DNA from 2 places in the Anaerotruncus sp. AF02-27 genome. Region 1 is predicted to be linked to the other one. Evidence: predicted binding sites of a transcription regulator. Region 1 holds the regulator's gene; the other holds the start of a gene.
The links. The regulator HrcA, encoded in region 1, represses chaperone genes, less so after heat shock. The targets are predictions, from matches to a motif close to TGTTAGCACTCNNNNNNNNNGAGTGCTAACA.

Region 2: the regulator HrcA is predicted to act here: its motif matches at 5,730-5,760, upstream of groES (co-chaperone GroES).

Annotation. Positions count from the first base shown of each region.
Region 1 is NZ_QSBX01000009.1:130,192-138,095, reverse strand. Features, by position in the region: gene DWV16_RS09435 (efflux RND transporter permease subunit) at 1-78, opposite strand, end outside; gene DWV16_RS09430 (efflux RND transporter periplasmic adaptor subunit) at 85-1,716, opposite strand; gene DWV16_RS09425 (winged helix-turn-helix transcriptional regulator) at 1,753-2,454, opposite strand; gene DWV16_RS09420 (hypothetical protein) at 2,619-3,995, opposite strand; gene DWV16_RS09415 (HPr family phosphocarrier protein) at 4,267-4,491, opposite strand; gene hrcA (heat-inducible transcriptional repressor HrcA) at 4,741-5,817, shown strand; gene grpE (nucleotide exchange factor GrpE) at 5,846-6,430, shown strand; gene dnaK (molecular chaperone DnaK) at 6,659-7,904, shown strand, end outside.
Region 2 is NZ_QSBX01000006.1:34,341-42,244, forward strand. Features, by position in the region: gene DWV16_RS06810 (TspO/MBR family protein) at 1-17, shown strand, start outside; gene DWV16_RS06815 (hypothetical protein) at 344-2,365, shown strand; gene ptsP (phosphoenolpyruvate--protein phosphotransferase) at 2,519-4,180, shown strand; THF riboswitch at 4,254-4,351, shown strand; gene DWV16_RS06825 (folate family ECF transporter S component) at 4,415-5,005, shown strand; gene DWV16_RS06830 (GNAT family N-acetyltransferase) at 5,091-5,561, opposite strand; gene groES (co-chaperone GroES) at 5,810-6,094, shown strand; gene groL (chaperonin GroEL) at 6,143-7,765, shown strand.

The DNA.
Region 1 (7,904 bases):
AATCCCAAAGAAGAGCAGGCACATCACGCACATCAGGACCGAAACCGGCCGCGTGACGGATAATTTTGGAAGTGTCATGGGCGGTTAATCCTCCTGTGCGGGCATTTCGGGAGCGTTGGGGGCTGTGGCGGCGTCCGGCGCATCAGTGCCTTTCGCGGACCGGCTTTCAGTCGGCTCGGCTCCAGGGGCGCTGTCGGGCGCGGCGGCGGGGGCTTCCTGGCCTTCTGCAAGTTCCACAGCCGCCCCGTCCTTCAGGTCGGGATGCCAGGTGGTGATGATCTCGCTGTCAAGCGAAAGCCCGGACACGGCAACAACCGTTTCAGAGTTGGACATGCCGGTTTCAAAATCCGTGCGGTGGGCTTTGCCGTCCGCATATGTAAAGACGTAAGCCTGGCCGTCGTCATAATAGACCAGGTCGATCGGGACGAGGATGGCGTCCTCCACCTTCTGGGTGGCCGCGGTCACCTTGACCGAAACGCCGGTGAGCAAGCTGCCGTCACCATCCTCAATACGGGCCTTGATGGGGAACAGGCCGGTGGAATCGTCCGCTTTGGAATCGATCTCGATGATGGTGGCCGTATATTCCTTACTGCCCTTGGTCACGGTGACTTCGTCGCCGATCGAAAGGGCGGTGGCGGCGTCGGCCGACGCGTTAAACTTGACGGTGAGGGTGTCTTTGTTGGAGATGACGAAGGCCGCGTTTTGGGTGGAGGCGGGTTCGTTGGCAGTGATGTTTTTTGATTCGATTACGCCGGAGATCGGCGCGTAGACCTTGTATTTATCGAGCGAGGAGGCGCTTTGCTCGAGCGAGAGCTGCGCGGATTTGAGCTCCGCCTCGGTGGCCTTCTCGGTGTCCTCATACGAGCCGCCGGTCACGAGATTGTAGTTGTCGAGCGCCTGCTGGTAGTTGGTTTTGGCGGTGTTATAGGAGTTGCGCAGATCACGGGCCTCGCTGTCCTCATCTGCCTCGAGATCCTTGACAGCGTTGTAATACATCGAATAATCCTGGTACGCCTGGCTGTATTTTTCTTCATATTCGGCGATTTCTTTTTCGATGGCCTCCTTTTCAGCCTCCCCCGCTCCGGCGAGCTTATCCTTCAGCTCGTCGATCGTCTTGTCGTAGGCCTGCATATTGTCCTGCGCTTTCTGCGCGGCGCGTTCGGCCGAGAGCAGGCTGTCGTCATAGCCGTCGTTATAGTCCTTCAGTTTCAGACGGGCATTATTGAGGTTCTGCTGCGCCGATTCGAGCTGCGACTTTGCGGAAGCAACCTTCGATTCGTAGTTGCTGCCGAGGGTGGTGTCGGCGCTGATCTGTTTCTGTTCGTAGCTGGCCTGCGCGATCTGATAGGCGAGCTGCGCGTCGGTGTCGTCGATTGTGAAGAGAAGTTCTCCCTTCTGCACGGTTTGGCCAGCTTCAAAATAGATTTCGGTCACCTTGCCGCTGGTCTCGGGGTAGACGCTGACGCTTTCAGCTGGCTCGATCTTGCCGATGAACTCGGTGCTCCGGGTGAGGCCGCCGGTGGTGGGTGTCTGCAATTTTACGCTGATGACGCTTTCGGAGAGCTCGACTTGCCCCATATTTCCTCCGCCGGGACCGCCCATCCCGCCGCCGGGGCCGCCGCCCGCAGCGAAAACGACCGTGGATACAGCGACCGCGCCGAGTGTGAGAATCGCGATGCCGGAGGCAAGTTTCTTTTTGCTCAACGATATTTTCATGTTAAACGCTCCAATCTCCAGATGATGTAGGGTTTCTCAGATTGCCCGCGGGACGGTCTGCCGGGGATACTCCCCGTCCCAGCGGAACAGATATCCCGTTTTGCGTACCGCGGCGATGGATGTGCGATAGGGTCCAAGCTTTGCGCGCAGAGCGGTGATGTGAGCGCGCAGGGTGTGCAGCAGCGTTTCGTCCGACCGTCCCCAAACGGCCTGCATCAGCTGTTCACAGCTCACTGGCCGGTTTTGATTTTTGACAAGGCAGCAAAGCAGGTCGAATTCGAGCGGAGTCAGGGCGAGCGGTTTGCCGTCGCACAGGGCGTGCCGCTCATCCGGGAAAAGGCACAATCCGCCAGCGCACAGAGCGGCTTCCCCCCGCCCGGCACGTTCGAGCAGTGCGGAAAGTTTTGCCGCGAGCAGGCCCGGTTTGCCGCTTTCAATGAAGTAGACGCCGGAACGGTTGCGCAGGTCGCGGATCCATCGCTTGTTTTCCGCAGGGGAAACGACAATGATCGTGGGAACTTCCAGAAATCTTCGGATACCGCGACTGGCGTCAAACGAAGGGCGCAACCCGAGCGAGGCGCCGAATACGACTGCGGCGGGCGGCGGGGATAGCGCCTGCGGGATCTGACCGAGCCCCTGTGCGAAGACGGGGAAGAAGCCCTGCCGCCAGAGACATACCGCAAGCGGGCGGCAAAGCGCCATATGGCTTTCAAAGATCAGAATCCTGATGCATATCACCTCCCGGCGAAAATCACTTCACCTATTTTTGAGCTTGAATGTGGGCGAAAGTACAAAAAATTATGAATAAATTGTGTCGTTTCCATAAATATTTTGAATACGAAAGGAAAAAGAAAAACGCACCATTCCCGTTTTGGGAATGGCGCGTTAGATGTGCCGGTGTTTCAGGTGTTTTCCACGGCTGTTTTGGCCGCTGGTGCGCTGGCGAAGATATAGGTGCCGAGCTGGCGCACCTTGAGGCGAAAGACAAGCTCGTCGTTTTCATTTTCACAAAATTTGCCTTTGCCTGTGATGTCGGTGAGGATTCCATCAATCTCTTCGTAGACGGCGATGGCCTCCGTTTCAATGGACGGATCTCCGTCCTCATTGAGATAGGGGACGTTCAGATCGAGCGTCGCGCGGGACACGGCGGAAATCTCCGGATTGCCCACAAAACTGCGGATAAAAGCGTCCTGGCCCGCGAACCGGCCGGCGTAATCGGAATGGTTCCATCTGGTGGAAAGCTTCGGATAGTAGATCTTTACATTGCTGTCTGCGGTAAAGTACAGTACCGCGAGGGTGTTGTTTTCATCCGTCCAGGTGACTTCGTTGTCTTCGTTTTTCACAGGTTTTGCAACCATGCCGCCGTCGCCCGCTGAAAAGTCCCGGTCCCCGCGAAGCGTTTCATTTGTGAGGTAGAAAGCGGGGGAAAGAAAGGTGGCTTCGGCGCCTTTTGGCACGATCACCGCCCCGTTTTCCCGAATTTCCTTTTTGGCCTTAACCGTCACCTTTATCTGAATTTTGGTTTCGCTGTCGTCGTTCGTTTCCCGCAGAGAGATTTCCGCAAAGGATTTGCGTGTGCCGCTCAGCGCGGACTCCTGCGCCCCCGAAAAAACACTGTAGGCGTTATCGAGTTTCTTCTCAAGCCATTTGGCGGAGAGAACCTGTTTGCCGCCTTTCTCTTTGGCAATCCTGACCGAGAAAAACGCATCGTTCAGCGTGGCCGAGAACGGATAATAGTACACTTTGTTGTCCGAACGAACCGCGTCGTTGCCGGACGCGGCGGAAAGGAGCTTGGACGTTTTGTCCACGAACAGGCTGGACGCGTCCGAGGTCGGCGCAAGATATGCGCGCAGTTTCGCTTCGGCGGTATCCGGGACAGGTTCGGGCCCCGGTCCGGAAACGGAAAAATGCTCCCGGACGGAAACCTCATAGTTTCCGCCGCCCAGGCCGTTCACCGACATAACTTCCCAGCCGTCAAAGTCCGTTTCGTCTTCCACCCGGTCGCAGGAACCGAGCTGCTCAACCTGCGCAAGGGTATAAAGCGTGCGGTCTGCTATCGGGTCGCCGATGATATCGTCGCGGTAATAGTAGGAGATGGAACCGCCCGCGCCGATTTCAACCGTATCGCCGGGCTGCAAAATCTGCCCGGCTGAGAGGCCGCCAGGATGGTAGCTTGCCGCGGCGGCAACGGCAAGGCTGAAAGCGCCTGTGAAAATACAGGAAATGGCGGCAAGCATGAGCAGGCCGCGGAAGAAAGGATGCTGTCTGAGCCGGACCATAATAAAATCCCCCTTGTGATATTGTCCAGATCAGTATAGAAAAGCGCCGCGCTGCTGTCGATTTCCCATATTCCCAATTGCTTCTGAAATTGGGAACAGAAGGAAAATTTTGTCGAAATTTGTCGATTTTGAACAAAGAAAAACGGCCCCGGCAATTCGCTTCGGGAGCGTGTGAAAAGATTGTACGGGGATTGTAAGAAAAACGGAAAATTATATGACAACAGGAAAGCCCCGCCAATGGCGGGGCGAAGGTCCGGATCTGCTGGGCGGGTTACGCCACGGCCCATTTGCGCAGTTCCTGCAGGAAGGTGCGGTCGTCTGTGACGACTTTGACCGGCTTGCTGTAATCGAGCGCCATGAGACCGAGCACGGATTTTGCATCTGCGATGCTGCCGTCAACAGTGTGCACGCCAATATCCTGTGCGGACTGCATCGCCAGGAACATGAACTGGCGCAGGTCCTCCGCGGATTGGAGCATTACTTCTTTTGTGGTCATTTTGATAGCCTCCTTTTGCGTCAAAGCTGTTAAATATTTATCAATTTCTTGATATCATTAAACACCATCGGGATTAAAATGTCAATATACACAATTAACAAAATTGAATTTGCGCAAAATAGATAAAATTAGCACTCGAAATATATGAGTGCTAAAAATTCTGTAAACAATTCATGAATTCCGATCTCCCTTTCTTGACATCCTGAAAAAATGTGGTACATTATAGTTGTTGGCACTCGGAGATTATGAGTGCTAAGCGGACTTTGCTCAGTTGTGGAATGTGAGGTGTATGCGATGAAGCTCGACTTGAGAAAACTGAAAATCCTGACCGCGATCGTCGAGACTTACATCGATACCGGCGAGCCTGTCAGCTCCAAGATGCTGGCGCAGAAACTTGATATCAACGTCTCGCCCGCGACCATCCGCAACGACATGGCGGCGCTTTTTGATATGGGATTCCTTGAGCAGCCGCACACTTCCGCCGGACGCGTCCCCTCCCACCTGGGTTATCGGATTTATGTCGATCAGCTGATGCACTGCAAACCGCTGTCTGATGAGGAGCGCGGCGAGATTGACGCGCTTTTCAATGTGCATAACCCCGACCCGGACCGGCTTTTGGAGGATGCCGCGCAGGCGCTCGCGGATTACACCAACTGCGCGACCGTTTCCACCACGATCACACCGAAAACAGTGCGCGTCAAGCATATCGAAATTGTTCCGGCGGGCGTGCGCACGGTGGTCATCCTGGTCATCGCCTCGAACGGCGTCATCCGCGACAAGGTCTGCCGGGTGGATTTCGGCATCACCGCGGAGCTGCTCGAATTTATCAATAAGTTTATCAACGGCCGTCTGGTCGACAAATCGGTCAACGACATCTCCCAGTGGTACATCAATTCGGTTGCGGTCACGCTGGGCGAATATTCCCGGCTGTTTACCCCGATTCTGGCCACCGTTTACGAGCTCTGCAAAGAGATCGATGAAGGCCAGTTCTATACTTCCGGCGGGACCAACCTGCTGGGATATAAGGAGTTTTCCGATGTGGCGCACGATTTGCTGCTCACCATGCAGAACCGCGACCATCTGCTTGGCGTTATCGGCTCGAAGGACGACGCCGTTTTCATCACCATCGGCAAGGAAAACAGCCGAAGCGAGCTGGCCGACACGTCTGTGGTGGTCACCCGTTACTCCATCGGAAAGCAGAACGCGGGCGCGATTGGCGTAATCGGCCCGGTCCGGATGGATTACGCAAAGATTATCCCGCATCTTGAATATTTTTCGCAGACATTAGGGAAATTATTGGCGGAGACTTTTGAACAGGATGCGTAATAAAAACACATAGAAGGTAGGGAACAGATTGTCTCAGAAGCATAAGCATGAGCAGCCCATAGGCGAGGCGGACGAGGTCCAGGAACAGACGCAGCCGGAAGAAAAGACTCCGGAAGCGTCCGAGGAAACCGGGGAAGAAAAACAGCCGGAAGCGGAGCGCAAAGAGCCTGAAAAGACCGAGGCGGAACTGCTGGAAGAGCAGGTTTCGCAGCTGGGTGACAAGCTGCTGCGCACAATGGCCGAGTATGACAACTTCCGTAAGCGCAGCCAGAAGGAGAAGGAAGCGATTTACCCGCAGGCAACCGCAAATGCGGTGGCGCAGTTCGTTCCGATCATCGATACGTTTGAACGTGCGCTCGCGGTGGAATGCGCGGACGCGGAGTTTAAAAAGGGCGTGGAGATGATCCTGCAGAACTTTAAGGATGTGCTCGAAAAGCTCGGAGTCGAAGCGTTCGGCGCTGCGGGCGAGCAGTTCAATCCGGATCTGCACAACGCTGTGATGCACATTGACGATGAATCGCTTGAGACGAACATCATCACCGATGTGTTTCAGAAGGGATATAAAATCGGCGACCGGATCATCCGGCACGCGATGGTCAAGGTCGCAAACTGACCAGGGGGCGCTTTTGAAAAGTCTCCTTTGAAGCCCCTCGGGGCTTTCGGTCCTGCCGCGCCGCGAAGATCTTAAAGTTTCGTCGACCTTTTTAAAGGCTGGAGACATGGGGGCCGGCCTTTCCCGCGGGCCCTGCTTCAGGCGGTTTTTTTGCTGCTTTTTCAAGGAAAAGAAAGCAGGCATTCACCACGTTAAAATTTATTCCAATATATATGGAGGGCATTCATTATGGGAAAAATCATCGGTATTGACCTTGGTACTACAAATAGCTGTGTAGCGGTTATGGAAGGCGGCGAGCCGGTCGTCATCGCGAGCGCGGAAGGCAATCGCACGACCCCTTCGGTCGTTGCATTCTCGAAAACCGGCGAGCGTATGGTCGGCCAGGTTGCAAAACGCCAGGCGATCACCAACCCGGACCGCACGATTTCTTCGATTAAGCGCCACATGGGCACCGATTTTAAGGTGTCGATCGACGGCAAAAACTACACTCCGCAGGAAATTTCCGCGATGGTCCTGCAGAAACTGCGTGACGACGCGGAAGCTTACCTCGGCGAGAAGGTCACCGAAGCGGTCATCACGGTCCCGGCGTATTTCTCCGACGCGCAGCGCCAGGCAACCAAGGACGCGGGCCGCATCGCGGGACTTGATGTAAAGCGCATCATCAACGAACCGACCGCCGCGGCGCTCGCCTACGGCATCGATAAGGAAGCCGATCAGAAGGTCATGGTTTATGACCTCGGCGGCGGCACCTTTGATGTTTCGATCATCGAGATGGGCGACGGCGTGCAGGAGGTGCTCGCCACCAACGGCAACACCCGCCTGGGCGGCGACGACTTCGACCAGCGCGTCATCGATTTCCTGGCAGATTCCTTTAAGAAAGAAAACGGCATCGATCTGCGCGGCGACAAGATGGCCATGCAGCGCCTGAAAGAAGCAGCGGAAAAGGCGAAGATCGAGCTTTCCGGCATGACCCAGGCGAACATCAACCTGCCGTTCATCACGGCGGACGCGACCGGCCCGAAACATCTCGATGTGACCCTGTCCCGCGCGAAATTCAATGAATTGACCGCCGACCTGGTCGAAGCGACCATGGTGCCGGTGCGCAAGGCGATGGCCGACTCCGGCCTCAAGGTTTCCGACCTCGACAAGGTGCTGCTGGTCGGCGGTTCGACCCGTATCCCGGCTGTGCAGGAAGCGGTCAAGGCGTTCTGCGGAAAAGACCCGTTCAAGGGCATCAATCCGGATGAGTGCGTCGCGGTCGGCGCGGCGATCCAGGGCGGCGTGCTCGGCGGCGATGTAAAAGGCCTGCTGCTGCTCGATGTCACCCCGCTTTCCCTGGGCCTTGAGACCCTCGGCGGCGTCTGCACCAAGATCATCGAGCGCAACACCACCATCCCGACCAAGAAATCGCAGATCTTCTCCACCGCCGCGGACGGCCAGACTTCGGTCGAGATCCACGTCCTGCAGGGCGAGC
Region 2 (7,904 bases), on a different contig from region 1:
TTGTCGCACTCAACTGATATGTTTTCTATGACGGAACTGTGAACAGGTGTAAAGCTTTTATTAATTTCTGCCAAAACTTTCTCCATGTGAGAAATCTGTGATATAATAACCGCAGGGCGGTTATTATATCGATTTATGGCCAGGCAGATGCGCCGGCGCTGCCGGCTCCTTGCCCGATGGCCAATTATCCCACCGCGCGTTTCGCGCTTGTGGCATAATAACCGCAGGGCAGTTATTATGTCGATTTATGGCCAGGCAGATGCGCCGGCGCTGCCGGCTCGATGCTCAATGATACCACAGTGCGTTTTTTATCATTTTAAGATCGGTTTAGGAGTGTGGCAAAGTGAATCTCAAAAAGTACAAGCTGTTTACCTTCCTGGGGATCATCCTGCTGATTGGCGTGTATATCTTTGTGGAGGCGCCGAACCTGAACCCGTTCTTTTATTCGGAGGGCGCGTTTTTCTGGGCGGTCGTCATCACGATCTTTATCGGAGTCTGGGCGCTGTTCCGTTTTGGAGAGATCACCATTCAGTTTTCCGGCAACGGGGAAGAAGCACGTCCGTTCAACTATGTGCCGAACCGCAAATTTCCCAAATGGACCAAGGTCCTGCTGGCGCTGCCGTGGATATTCTTTGTGGTGATGCTCATCGCATCCTCTTTCATTTTCAACTGGAAAGCCTATCGCGACCAGCTCGGCACCGAGCGGCCAGTCGAATTTTCCAGCGAAATGCAGGCGGTGGATATGTCGCAAGTGCCGATCGTCGATCAGGAACTTGCAAATATCCTCGCGGACAAAAAACTGGGCGAACGAGCGGGACTTGGCAGCCAGGTGGTCATCGGCGCGAATGACGCGACCATCCAGAAGATCAACGGCAAGCTTGTCTGGGCGGTGCCGCTCTATCATTCGGGTGTTTTCAAGTGGCTGACCAATCTTTCCGGTACGCCGGGTTATATCCTCGTATCCGCGACCGATGTCAACGATGTGCAGTATATCGAAACCCATAAGCTCAAATATCAGCCGAACAACTACCTGCTGCATGACCTCAAACGGCATACCCGATTTGGCGGCGCATGGTTTGACGGCATCACCGACCCTTCCTTTGAAGTGGATGATGAAGGACAGCCCTATTGGGTCTATACCACTTACCGGAATAAACGGTTCTTCAACCTTCCGGAAGCGACCGGCGCGTGGATCGTCAATGCAACCACCGGCGAGATGAACAAATACAGCATCGCGGACATCCCGGAATGGGTCGACCGGGTGCAGCCGGAAAACTTTATCCTGCAGCAGATCAACAATAAGGGTGAATTTGTACGCGGCTGGCTCAATTTCGCGGATAAAGACAAATTCCGCGCTTCGCAGGGGCATATGATCGTATATAACAACGATCGATGCTATCTGTTTACCGGTTTCACCAGCGTGGGCGGGGACAACAGCGCTATCGGTTTCTTTATGGTGGATATGGTCACCAAGGATACGCTGGTCTACCAGATGCCCGGCGCCACCGAGCTGGCCGCGCAGGGTTCCGCCGAAGGCAAAGTGCAGCATCTCGGATACCGGGCGGATTTCCCGCTGATCCTCAATATTGACGGGCAGCCGACCTATTTTATGCCGCTCAAGGACGCGAGCCGTCTCATCAAACAATACGCGTTTGTTTCGGTCGAGAACTATTCGATCGTCGGTACCGGTGAAACGATGGAACTTGCGATGCGCGACTACCGGCAGGGGCTTAAGAACGCGGGCGTCGGGACGGCTGTCGTTCCAGCCGACGGGGAAGAGGAGCTGACCGGGACGGTTCTGCGGTTTGCGTCGGAGCTTACCGAAGGACAGACGCTCTATAAGCTGATCCTTTCCGAAGCGCCCGACCGTATTTTCCTGCTGCCTGCGGTGCTCAGCGATGAACTTGCCCTGACCCAGGAAGGGGATCGCGTATGGATCGAATATGCCGATGTGAGCGGGCAGATCGTGACTGCCGCCGCCTTTGACAACCTGATGTTCCCGGCGGGCGGTGCGCCTGAGACTGAAAAGCCTGTATCGGGACCGGTCTATGCCACCGCGCAGCAGGCTTGCGACGCGTTTGTGACAGCACTTAAAGATGGCGATGCGGCCGGAATGGCTGAAGTTGGGGATGGGTCCGCGGCGGAAGCCTTTGCAAATTGGGCCGGAATGCGGTTTGATGCGGTTACAGCGCAGTATCAGCCACAGCTTTCGAGCGATACTCATGCCGCCTACCGGTTGATTCTCACGCCGACTGCGGATTCCGCGGAGGCGCTGGAACGGATCGCGGGGCCGGGGGAAATGATTCTCGATCTGGAGAAACGTACCGCGGGTTGGGTTTTGACTGGGTTTGTCCCCGCGGAATAAAGGAAAAACAAATCGGCCCGGAAATTGAAATGATTTCCGGGCCGATTCCTGCCTGTCCGAGGTTGACGTGGCGTGAAGGGCAGTCTATAATAGGGATTAATTTCTGACGGAACGTATTCCAAGGGTTCCTGGGGCGGGAAAAGGAGGAACGACATGCGGATTTTAAAAGGCGTCGGTGCGTCGCGCGGAATCGCGATCGGCCGAATCTTCTTTTTTGACAATGCGAATCATCGGGTACAGCGCCGCACCGTGACCGATACGGAGGAACAGCTCGCCCGGTTTGAATCCGCGCGCCGCGAAGCGGTGCGGATGCTCGCGCTGCTGGAAAAAAAGGCGCTCGGGCAGGTGGGCCCGGAGGAATCCGCGATTTTTGGAATCCATCAGATGCTGATAGAGGACTGTGACTATACCGAACGGGTGACCAGCCTGATTCGTACAGAAGGTTATACGGCGGAATATGCCGTACAGGTGGCCGGCGAACAGCTGGAAGAGCTGTTCAAAGGCCTTGACGATCCGTATATGCAGGCCCGCGGCGCGGATATGGAGGATGTCACTGTTCGGATTGTGCGTACCCTGACTGGGGAGAGTGACTGCGCGCTCCCGGACAGCGCGCACCCGGCGGTTGTGGCCGCGCGAGACCTTCTGCCGAGTGAAACCATCCGCCTTGGTCACACCGGGACGCTGGCCTATCTGACAAGCGGCGGATCGGGAATTTCGCATTCCGCGATCCTTGCGCGCACGATGGAAATCCCAGCGGTGGTGGGCCTTGGGGAACAGATCGCCGATGTGCGTGAACAGGAGCTTGCCATTGTGGACGGTTTCACCGGGACGGTGGTGCTTTCGCCGGATGATACGACCCTTGCGGAATACACGAAGAAACAGGCGGAATACCGGGCGCGGCGTGAACGTTTGAAGCTTTATAAGGGCACACCCAACCGGACTGCGGATGGGATCACCATCCAAGTCGACGCGAACCTCGGCCACACCGCCGATCTCGGCGCCGCGCTCGAAAACGACGCGGACGGCGTTGGCCTTCTGCGCACCGAATTCCTGTTTCGGGAGGAAACCGGATACGCGGACGAGCAGACGCAGTTTGCGGCCTACCGCGCTGTCGCGGAAGGGATGGACGGCGGCCGGGTGGTGGTACGCACCTTTGACCCGGACCCTGGAAAAATGGGGGAGATGCTCGGTCTGCCAAAGGAGGAAAACCCCGCGCTTGGATGCAGGGGAATCCGTTTCCTGCTGCGGAGGACCGACCTGCTGTATCCACAGCTGCGGGCGCTGCTGCGCGCCTCGGCCTATGGGAACCTTGCGGTTCTGCTGCCGATGGTTTCGTCGGTGGCGCAGGTGCGGCAGGTGAAGGAAATGCTCGCTGCGTGCAGGCGGGAACTTGCCGGAAAGCAGATTCCTTTTTCGGACAAGCTGGAAGTCGGTGTGCTGATCGAAACGCCGGCCGCGGCGCTTTTGAGCGGGCAGCTGGCCAGAGAAGCGGATTTCTTTTCCATTGGGACGAACGATCTCATCCAGTATACACTGGCTGTGGGCCGGCAGGACAACAGCCTGCGGGAGCTTTATGATCCAAGTCATCCGGCGGTATTGCATCTGGTTGAAATGGCAGCCGCAGCTGCGGCCGAAAATGGGATCTGGTGTGGGATTTGCGGCGAAGCAGCCGCGGACCCGGGGATGACTGAGACCTTTTTGGCCCTTGGCGTCACCGAGCTTTCGGTCACCCCGCAGGCGATCCTGGAGATCCGCGAAAAGCTTCAGTCGGTCGACCTTTCCGAAGCGCGAAGGCGGGTCCACGCTGCGCATTGAACCGCTGGTCTGTGAATTTTACTGGCGGGGGTTGCATTTTGAAAAAAATATGATATTATGGTTGCATACCCAAAGCAGAGTAGAAGCCAGTGCGTTAAGTGCCGCCCGGACGGGGAGTTGCCGGGTGGACGAAAAGGGTTCCTTGCGGTATTGGCTTCGCATCCCGCTGCTGCATCCAAAGAGATCTCCCTCTTTTCATGTAGCAAACGATGTTACATGAAAGGAGGTTTTTTTATGCTGGAAAAATCCAAATACCTTGCCGCGGAATTCATTGGCCTGCCGCGGCTGGTGAGTGATTCCGCGGCGGAGCTCAAAAATCTGCGGTCGCTCACTGGCTCCGGGCTGCTGTCCGCCCTGAGCGTGATCTTGAACCAGTTCACCATCTTTTTCAGCCAGGTCCTGCGGGTGAGTTTCACCTTCCTGCCGATTGCGCTTTCCGGGATGCTTTACGGCCCGGTGTTGACCGGCTCGCTCGGCGCGGTGGTTGACATCCTCAAATATTTCACCCGAAATGACGGCGGAGCCTTTTTCCCTGGCTTTACGATCAGCGAATTCATCGTTGGATTTCTGTATGGGCTGTTCCTTTACCGCAAACGGGTCACCCTTCCCCGGGTATTTATGGCCAGGCTGACGGTCACGGTGGTCAACAATCTGTTTTTGACCCCGCTGTGGCTTTCGATGCTGTATGGCGACGCGTTTGTGGCGCTGGTTGCGGCGCGTATTGTGAAAAATATCATCATGCTCCCCATCGAGACGGCGCTGCTCTACGTGATTCTCAAACAGGTCAGCGCCCTGCGGCTGCCCAGCCGCAATTATTCCGCCTGAGGACGCTCTGGGTATGCGTTCCTGCCGGGCACAGAGGAAAAACAAAAAAACCGGCGGCTTTTTTGCCGCCGGTTTTTTTCCATTTTCAGAGCTTTTTTCGCATGACGCGCATGGTGGGGGAAAATCCATAGGATTCGTACAGGCTGGCAGCCCGAATATTTTCTTCCAGGACGTTGAGTTCGAGATAGTCGAGCCCGCGCTGCCGCGCCCAGCTTTCCGACGCGGCGATGAGCGCGGAGCCGATCCCTTCGCCGCGCCGCGCGGTATGGACGGCCAGGTCCATGAGGTAGGCGTACCGATGCGGAACCAGGCAGCCGTAAGACGGGGTGGACTGTTCCTGCAGGAGCGCGAAGCCGACGGCCATTTTGCCGTCGCGCGCGACCAATAGGTCGGAAAGGCTCCCGGTGATCACTGCCCGCAGGAAGGCCGGATCCTGCTGCGCGTGCCGGAAACTGTCAGGCTGCAGGTCAGCCATGGCCGAAAAAAGTTCCTTATAAAGCCCGCAGACTGTATCAATATCGGTTTCCGACGCGGGGATAATTTGGATGGGAGGCATAATAAAACCGCTTCCTTTTGCGCCGGGGATTCTTGAATGGACCGGCAGATACCTATACTCTAGCAAATTGGCAGGACAAATGCAACAGAAAAGTTTTCGTAAACTTTGTGACCAAAATGTTAATATTAAAAAAAGGGCTTGATTTTTGAAAATAATGTATTACAATAGTCTTAGCACTCAAAGATAAAGAGTGCTAAGAATTCTTCATTTGTCAATATTAATTATTATAACACGGGAGGAATTGAATCATGACGATTAAACCATTGGCAGACAGAGTTGTCACAAAGATGGTGGAAGCGGAAGAAACCACCAAGAGCGGCATCATCCTGGCCGGCTCCGCGAAAGAGAAACCTGAAATCGCGGAAGTGCTCGCGGTTGGCCCGGGCGGGCTGGTTGACGGAAAAGAGGTCAAGATGACCGTAAAGGTTGGCGACAAGGTCCTGATGAGCAAGTATAGCGGAACTCAGGTCAAGGTGGACGGCACCGAATATACCATCCTGCGCCAGGGCGATATCCTTGCAATCGTTGAATAAGTTCCAAACCCATTGATCCAGAAAGAAAATTGATAGGAGAGATACATCATGGCAAAGGTAATTTGTTACGGCGAGGAAGCCAGAAAATCGCTTCAGACCGGTATCGATAAACTTGCGGATACCGTTAAGATCACCCTCGGCCCGAAGGGCCGCAACGTCGTGCTCGACAAGAAGTTCGGCGCTCCGCTCATCACTAACGACGGCGTGACCATCGCCAAGGAGATCGAGCTTTCCGACGCTTACGAGAACATGGGCGCGCAGCTCGTCAAAGAGGTCGCTACCAAGACCAACGACGCTGCGGGCGACGGCACCACCACCGCGACCCTGCTGGCGCAGGCGCTGGTGCGCGAGGGCATGAAGAACGTCACCTCCGGCGCAAACCCGATGGCGATCAAAAAGGGCATCCAGAAGGCTGTCGACACCGCCGTTGACGCGATCAAGGACAATTCCAAGAAGATCAAGGGCAGCGAGGACATCGCCCGCGTCGCTTCGGTTTCTTCCGGCGACGAGTTTATCGGCAGCCTGATTTCCGAAGCCATGGAAAAGGTCACCGCTGACGGCGTCATCACCATTGAAGAATCCAAAACCGCCGAGACCTATATCGATGTCGTGGAAGGCATGCAGTTCGACCGCGGCTACATCACCCCGTATATGGTCACAGACACCGAGAAGATGGAAGCGATCCTCGACGATCCTTACATCCTCATCACCGATAAGAAGATCTCCTCCATCCAGGAAATTCTCCCGCTGCTCGAGCAGATTGTCCAGTCCGGCAAAAAGCTGCTGATCATCGCGGAGGATGTCGAAGGCGAAGCGCTCTCGACCCTGATTGTCAACCGCCTGCGCGGTACCTTCACCTGCGTCGCGGTCAAAGCACCGGGCTTCGGCGACCGCCGCAAAGAGATGCTGCGTGACATCGCGACCCTGACCGGCGGCGAAGTCATCAGTGAAGAGATCGGCCTCGAGCTGAAAGAAACCCAGGTTCCGCAGCTTGGCCGTGCGCGCCAGGTTGTTGTCCAGAAGGAAAACACCATCATCGTCGACGGTGCGGGTGAGAGCAAAGCGATCAAGGATCGTATCGCCCAGATCCGCGCCCAGATTGAAACCACCACCAGCGAATATGACAAAGAGAAACTCCAGGAACGCCTGGCGAAACTTTCCGGCGGCGTAGCGGTCATCAAGGTTGGCGCTGCGACCGAAGTCGAAATGAAAGAAAAGAAACTGCGCATTGAAGACGCGCTCTCCGCGACCAAAGCCGCGGTCGAGGAAGGCATCGTCGCCGGCGGCGGCGTGGCTCCTCTCAATGCGATTCCGGCTGTTGAGAAGCTGCTTCCGTCGCTCGAAGGCGACGAGCGCACCGGTGCGAAGATTGTCCTGCGCGCACTGGAGGAGCCGATCCGCCAGATTGCGACCAATGCCGGACTGGAAGGTTCGGTCATCATTGACAAGATCAAACGTTCCCGCAAGGTCGGCTACGGCTTTGATTTCCGCAAGGAGGCCTATGGCGATATGATCGAGCTCGGCATTGTCGACCCGACCAAGGTCACCAGAAGCGCTATCCAGAACGCGGCTTCGGTTGCGGCGATGGTACTGACAACCGAGAGCCTGGTCGCGGACGAGAAGGAAGAGACTCCTCCGGCGCCCCCGATGCCGCAGGGCGGAATGTACTAATCCCCAATCATATCCACGTAATGGCTTGGGAGCCGCTGCATGCAGATGCTGCGGCTCCTTTTCTATGTTCGATTTGAGTGGAATTTTAGAAAAGATGCTTGAACCCCTATTTTTCCCATGGTATATTATAGAAAAGGAG